3 regions of the Streptomyces sp. NPDC045022 genome follow, and region 1 is predicted to be linked to each of the others. Evidence: predicted binding sites of a transcription regulator. Region 1 holds the regulator's gene; each other region holds the start of a gene.

Region 1 (2,262 bases):
TGGGCCCCGGCCCGCAGCCGGGCCCCCTCGGCCAGGCTCGACCCGGCGTCCACCATGAGCGCCGTACCCTCGCCGAGGACGAGGCCCGCCGTGCAGTCCCAGCCGGGCAGCCGGCACCGCCCGACGCCGGCGGCCAGCCGTTCCCATCCCAGCTCTTCCCAAGTCACCGTCATACGGCGACGCTAACGGTACGAGCCGGTACGGACCGGACCGACCTTGCCCAGTGCGTACCTGACAGCCGTACACTGGGCCGGGGAACGCTGGCACTCACATGGGAAGAGTGCCAGGCGGACGACCCGCAGGGACGAGGGGACGACGTGCTGGAGGTGTGCGCGGATGCTGAGTGAACGCAGGCTCCAGGTGCTGCGCGCGATCGTCCAGGACTATGTGGGCACCGAGGAGCCGGTGGGTTCCAAGGCACTCACCGAGCGGCACAACCTCGGCGTCTCCCCGGCGACCGTCCGCAACGACATGGCGGCCCTGGAGGACGAGGGGTACATCGCCCAGCCGCACACCAGCGCGGGGCGCATCCCCACCGACAAGGGCTACCGGCTGTTCGTGGACAAGCTCGCGGGCGTCAAGCCGATGACCGCGCCCGAGCGGCGGGCGATCCAGAACTTCCTGGAGGGCGCCGTCGACCTCGACGACGTCGTGGCGCGCACGGTGCGGCTGCTCGCGCAGCTGACCCGGCAGGTCGCGGTCGTGCAGTACCCGTCGCTGACCCGGTCCACCGTCCGGCACGTGGAGCTGCTCTCGCTCGCCCCCGCGCGCGTGATGCTCGTGCTGATCACGGACACCGGCCGGGTCGAGCAGCGGATGGTCGACTGCCCGGCGCCGTTCGGGGAGGCCTCGCTGGCGGATCTGCGGGCACGGCTGAACAGCCGGGTCGCGGGCCGCCGGTTCACGGACGTGCCGAGGCTGGTCGAGGACCTGCCGGAGGCCTTCGAGGCCGAGGACCGGGGTACGGTCTCCATGGTGCTCTCCACCCTCCTGGAGACACTCGTCGAGGAGAACGAGGAGCGGCTGATGATCGGCGGCACCGCCAATCTCACCCGCTTCGGGCACGACTTCCCCCTCATGATCCGGCCCGTCCTGGAGGCCCTTGAGGAGCACGTCGTGCTCCTCAAGCTCCTCGGCGAGGCGAAGGACCCGGGCGTGACCGTGCGCATCGGCCACGAGAACGCCCATGAAGGACTCAACTCCACCTCAGTCGTGTCGGTCGGCTACGGTTCGGGCGGCGAGGCGGTTGCCAAGCTCGGCGTGGTCGGACCGACCCGCATGGACTACCCGGGAACGATGGGAGCGGTACGCGCAGTGGCACGGTACGTCGGACAGATCCTGGCGGAGTCGTAAGTGGCCACGGACTACTACGCCGTTCTCGGCGTGCGCCGCGACGCGTCGCAGGATGAGATCAAGAAGGCGTTCCGCCGGCTCGCGCGCGAGCTGCACCCGGACGTCAACCCCGACCCGAAGACCCAGGAGCGGTTCAAGGAGATCAACGCCGCTTACGAGGTGCTGTCGGACCCGCAGAAGAAGCAGGTCTACGACCTCGGCGGCGACCCGCTCTCCCAGTCGGGCGGCGCGGGCGCGGGCGGCTTCGGGGCCGGCGGCTTCGGCAACTTCTCCGACATCATGGACGCGTTCTTCGGTACGGCGTCGCAGCGCGGGCCGCGCTCGCGCACCCGGCGCGGCCAGGACGCGATGATCCGGATCGAGGTCGAGCTGGACGAGGCCGCCTTCGGTACGACCAAGGACATCCAGGTCGACACCGCGGTCGTCTGCAACACCTGCAACGGCGAGGGCGCGGCTCCGGGCACGTCCGCCCAGACGTGTGACATGTGCCGCGGCCGTGGTGAGGTCTCACAGGTCACCCGGTCCTTCCTGGGCCAGGTCATGACCTCGCGGCCCTGCCCCCAGTGCCAGGGCTTCGGCACCGTGGTGCCCACCCCCTGCCCCGAGTGCGCGGGCGACGGACGGGTCCGCTCGCGCCGGACCCTCACCGTCAAGATCCCGGCCGGTGTCGACAACGGCACGCGGATCCAGCTCGCCGGTGAGGGCGAGGTCGGCCCCGGTGGCGGTCCGGCCGGCGACCTGTACGTCGAGATCCACGAGCTGCCGCACAAGACCTTCCAGCGGCGCGGCGACGACCTGCACTGCACGGTCACCATCCCGATGACCGCGGCGGCGCTCGGTACCAAGGTGCCACTGGAGACGCTGGACGGCATGGAGGAGGTCGACATCCGGCCCGGCACCCAGTCCGGC
Region 2 (2,262 bases), on a different contig from region 1:
AGAAGAACCACACGGGGATCGCCGCCCGGGTGCTGGACGACCAGGGCAAGCTGCGCCGGTTCGTCAACGTCTACGTCAACGACGACGACGTCCGCTTCGAGCAGGGCCTGCAGACGGAGACCCCTGACGGCGCCGGTGTCTCCATCATTCCGGCCGTCGCCGGCGGATGCTGACCGAATGACCGATCATTACCTTCGGTAACAGCAGTTACATATTGTTCATCGGATTGCCCCCTCCCGTGAGAGAAGCGGAGGGGGCAATTCTGTGTGATTGAGCGCGGTACAGTTGGGGAACACGGTCGCGGCCTTCAGGTTGCGGGCCCTGGATTCTCGCCGCACAACCCGACAAGAAGTAGCCAAAGTGTGCGGGTTTTCTGCGGCTTTTGTGCCTTTTGTGGAGCCCGACTTGCCCTGAATTCGGATGAATTCTCGGCAGATTCCGGGCCGGGCTCGTCCGGAATTCTCGTCCGATTGACCTGTTGCAGACGGCAGTTGGACAGATACATTCAGCCGCGGTCGACGCGTTCCGGCGCACGCCCCCGTCCGATGGGGGGTGAGGTCTGACCCGGGTCCGCGAAGTGTGGATCTGTGCAAGGGCCAGTAATAGGGGAGTTAGGCATGGCTCAGGGCACCGTCAAGTGGTTCAACGCGGAGAAGGGGTACGGCTTCATCGCGGTCGACGGTGGTGCGGACGTCTTCGTCCATTACAGCGCCATTCAGATGGACGGCTACCGCACCCTGGAAGAGGGCCAGCGGGTGGAGTTCGAGATCTCGCAGGGCCAGAAGGGCCCGCAGGCCGACATGGTTCGCCTCAGCGCCTGAACGTTTTTTGTGACGAAGGGCCCGCACCGGCACAGGGTGCGGGCCCTTCGCCATGCCAGGGCCCCCTTGATCGCGGCGGCCGGGCGCCCCCGTCCCCGCCCTTGTCCCCCCGGAGGCGCTTGCACTCGACCATGCCGAGTGCTAATCATTGCGTTAGCACTCTGAAGGTGAGAGTGACAACGAAGGACCGGGTCGGTGAGGCCCGCAGGCCAAGTGGGGCAAGGAACCACGAGGCCGGCGAGCCGTCCGTCGCGGGCGCGGGCGCGGTCCGAAGGAATCACCCCCAGTCCTGGAGGGACCACTTCACATGGCCAAGATCATCGCGTTCGACGAGGAGGCGCGGCGCGGCCTCGAGCGCGGCATGAACCAGCTCGCGGACGCCGTCAAGGTGACGCTCGGCCCCAAGGGCCGCAACGTCGTCCTCGAGAAGAAGTGGGGCGCCCCCACGATCACCAACGATGGTGTCTCCATCGCCAAGGAGATCGAGCTCGAGGACCCGTACGAGAAGATCGGCGCCGAGCTGGTCAAGGAAGTCGCCAAGAAGACGGACGACGTCGCCGGTGACGGTACGACCACCGCGACCGTGCTCGCCCAGGCCCTGGTCAAGGAAGGCCTGCGCAACGTCGCCGCCGGCGCCAACCCGATGGCTCTGAAGCGCGGTATCGAGAAGGCCGTCGAGGCCGTCTCCGCCGCCCTGCTGGAGCAGGCGAAGGACGTCGAGACCAAGGAGCAGATCGCCTCCACCGCGTCCATCTCCGCCGCCGACACCCAGATCGGCGAGCTGATCGCCGAGGCCATGGACAAGGTCGGCAAGGAAGGCGTCATCACCGTCGAGGAGAGCAACACCTTCGGTCTTGAGCTGGAGCTCACCGAGGGCATGCGCTTCGACAAGGGCTACATCTCCGCCTACTTCGCGACCGACATGGAGCGCATGGAGGCGGTGCTCGAGGACCCGTACATCCTCATCGCCAACTCCAAGATCTCCTCGGTCAAGGACCTGCTCCCGCTCCTGGAGAAGGTCATGCAGTCGGGCAAGCCGCTGCTGATCATCGCCGAGGACGTCGAGGGCGAGGCCCTGTCGACCCTGGTCGTCAACAAGATCCGCGGCACCTTCAAGTCCGTCGCCGTCAAGGCCCCGGGCTTCGGCGACCGCCGCAAGGCCATGCTCGGCGACATCGCCATCCTCACGGGCGGCGAGGTCATCTCCGAGGAGGTCGGCCTCAAGCTGGAGAACGCGACCCTGGACCTCCTGGGCCGCGCCCGCAAGGTCGTCATCACCAAGGACGAGACCACCATCGTCGACGGTGCCGGCTCCTCGGAGCAGGTGGGCGGCCGCGTCAACCAGATCCGCGCCGAGATCGAGAACAGCGACTCGGACTACGACCGCGAGAAGCTGCAGGAGCGCCTGGCGAAGCTCGCCGGCGGTGTCGCGGTCATCAAG
Region 3 (2,262 bases), on a different contig from region 1:
TGGTCCTGGGCGGACAGCGCGGCCACGGCGGCGATGTCGGACTTCTCGTCGATCGGGCGGGCCGTGGCGAGCAGCTCGTCGGAGACGGCCTTGACCGCGGCGTCGATGCCCTTCTTCAGGGCGGCCGGGGAGGCACCGGCGGCGACGTTCTTCAGGCCCTCGCGGACGAGCGCCTGGGCCAGCACGGTGGCGGTGGTGGTGCCGTCACCAGCGATGTCGTTGGTCTTGGTGGCCACCTCCTTCACCAGCTGGGCGCCGAGGTTCTCGAACGGGTCCTCGATCTCGACCTCGCGGGCGATCGTGACACCGTCGTTGGTGATGGTCGGGGCGCCGAACTTCTTGTCGATGACGACGTTGCGGCCACGGGGGCCGATCGTCACCTTCACCGTGTCGGCCAGCTTGTTGACGCCGCGCTCGAGGGCGCGACGGGCGTCCTCGTCGAACTTCAGGATCTTCGCCATGACAGCGGGAGCCCTCTCGAAATCTGTGGGTGAAAAAACGAACTGCGCCCCGGGCGCCCGGCTTCTTAGGTGGTCGCGGGGGCCAGGGGCGCAGCTGGGAGCAACTGAGTGCTCGAGGTGATTACTTCTCGATGATCGCGAGGACGTCGCGAGCCGAGAGGACGAGGTACTCCTCGCCGTTGTACTTCACCTCGGTGCCGCCGTACTTGCTGTACAGCACGACGTCGCCGACCTTGACGTCGAGCGGAAGACGCTCGCCGTTCTCGAAGCGGCCCGGGCCCACGGCGAGGACGGCGCCCTCCTGGGGCTTCTCCTTCGCGGTGTCCGGGATGACCAGGCCAGAGGCGGTGGTCTGCTCGGCGTCGAGCGGCTGGACCACAATGCGGTCCTCGAGCGGCTTGATGGCAACCTTGGAGCTGGTGGTCGTCACGATCCGACCTCCCCCTTCGGAGATCTCACGGGGTTAACTGTCTGAGGTGGCGACCAGGTGGATCCGTCGTCGCGGGTGCCGGACCTGCCCGTCGCTTTGTTGGCACTCTCACCTGCTGAGTGCCAGAGCCGAGACTATGACCGGGGTTAGCACTCGGTCAAGCGGAGTGCCAATCCGGTGCGGCGCGTCGGCCGCGTTCGGGCCCGTCGGGGTGTCCGGCGGCCGGTGTTCGCCCCGCCGTCCTCGCTGTCTTCATCGCCTTGGCCGTCTTCGCTGTCTTCGCGGCCGGTTCGTTCAGTTCAGGTAGTCCTCGAGCCGCCCCACCGTCAGCCCCCGCTGCTGCACCCGCCGCAGGACCCGGGTCGTGCGTTCCCTCAGCGGCGGGCCCGTGGACTCGTCGGGGCCGACCAGGACGATGTCGCCGGGGCACAGGCGGTGGTCGCCCCGGGTGAAGACGAGGTCGGCCGGGGTCATCGCGGCGCGCCACAGGACGACCGTGGAGATTCCGCAGTCGGCCGCCGCGCGCAGGGTGGTGGTGTCGTACGCGCCGTAGGGCGGGCGGAAGAGGCGGGGGCGGACACCGAGGCGGGCGTCGAGCCGCGCCTGCTGGCCGCAGATCTCGGCGCGCTGCCCGGCGTAGGGCTGTCCGGCGAGCGCGCGGTGGTCGAGGGTGTGGTTCTGGATGCCGGCGCCCAGCCTGTGCAGCCGGGCGAAGTGGCCGTACCCGGGACCGGCGACGCTGTCGGTGAGGAAGAGGCTGACGGGCAGCCGGAGTTCGCGCACCATGTCGACGAAGCGCGGGTCCTTCTCGGCGCCGTCGTCATAGGTGAGGAAGACGACCCGGTCGTGAGTGGGGACGTGGTCCACGACGCGGGGCAGGGTGTGGCCCCCGGTGTGGGGGCCGAGGCCGAGGGGCCGGGTGGCGGGGCGGGGCGGGCGGCGCAGGGGCTCGGCCAGGCCCCAGTGCCGGTAGGCCCGGTCGGCGGCGGGGCCGTTCGGGCGTACCCCTTGGGCCGCTTTCTTGCCGAGGCGTTCGATGGGGTCCACGGACTGCGCGCAGCCCGCGAGGAGGAGGGCGGAGGCGAGGAGCGCGGCCGGCCCCCGCGCCCGCCTCACAGGTAGTCCTCCAGGCGGGCCACGGCGTAGCCCTCGCGCGTGACCTTGTTCAGGAAGCGGCGCATGTCGTCGACCATCGTGCCGTCCCAGTCGTCCCGGCCGCGGAAGTGGGTGAGGACGATGTCGCCGCGGCGCAGCCGCTGGTCGTCCTCGCGGTACTCCCAGTGGTCGACGTAGACCTCCTCGTTCCAGATCGGCGCGTACTTGATGCCGCAGGACTTGGCGGCGACCAGGGTGTCCTGGTTGTAGTTGCCG

Evidence for each region. The regulator HrcA, encoded in region 1, represses chaperone genes, less so after heat shock. The targets are predictions, from matches to a motif close to TTNGCACTCNGNNNNNCNGAGTGCNAA.
Region 2: the regulator HrcA is predicted to act here: its motif matches at 940-966, upstream of groL (chaperonin GroEL).
Region 3: the regulator HrcA is predicted to act here: its motif matches at 1,038-1,064, upstream of groES (co-chaperone GroES).

What each region holds. Positions count from the first base shown of each region.
Region 1 is NZ_JBWKIR010000003.1:54,654-56,915, forward strand. It holds gene AC07C1_RS06395 (MBL fold metallo-hydrolase) at 1-173, opposite strand, end outside; gene hrcA (heat-inducible transcriptional repressor HrcA) at 337-1,353, shown strand; gene dnaJ (molecular chaperone DnaJ) at 1,354-2,262, shown strand, end outside.
Region 2 is NZ_JBWKIR010000007.1:85,078-87,339, forward strand. It holds gene AC07C1_RS15075 (ubiquitin-like small modifier protein 1) at 1-173, shown strand, start outside; gene AC07C1_RS15080 (cold-shock protein) at 618-821, shown strand; gene groL (chaperonin GroEL) at 1,129-2,262, shown strand, end outside.
Region 3 is NZ_JBWKIR010000014.1:167,110-169,371, reverse strand. It holds gene groL (chaperonin GroEL) at 1-461, opposite strand, end outside; gene groES (co-chaperone GroES) at 583-891, opposite strand; gene AC07C1_RS24955 (polysaccharide deacetylase family protein) at 1,186-2,007, opposite strand; gene AC07C1_RS24950 (polysaccharide deacetylase family protein) at 2,004-2,262, opposite strand, start outside.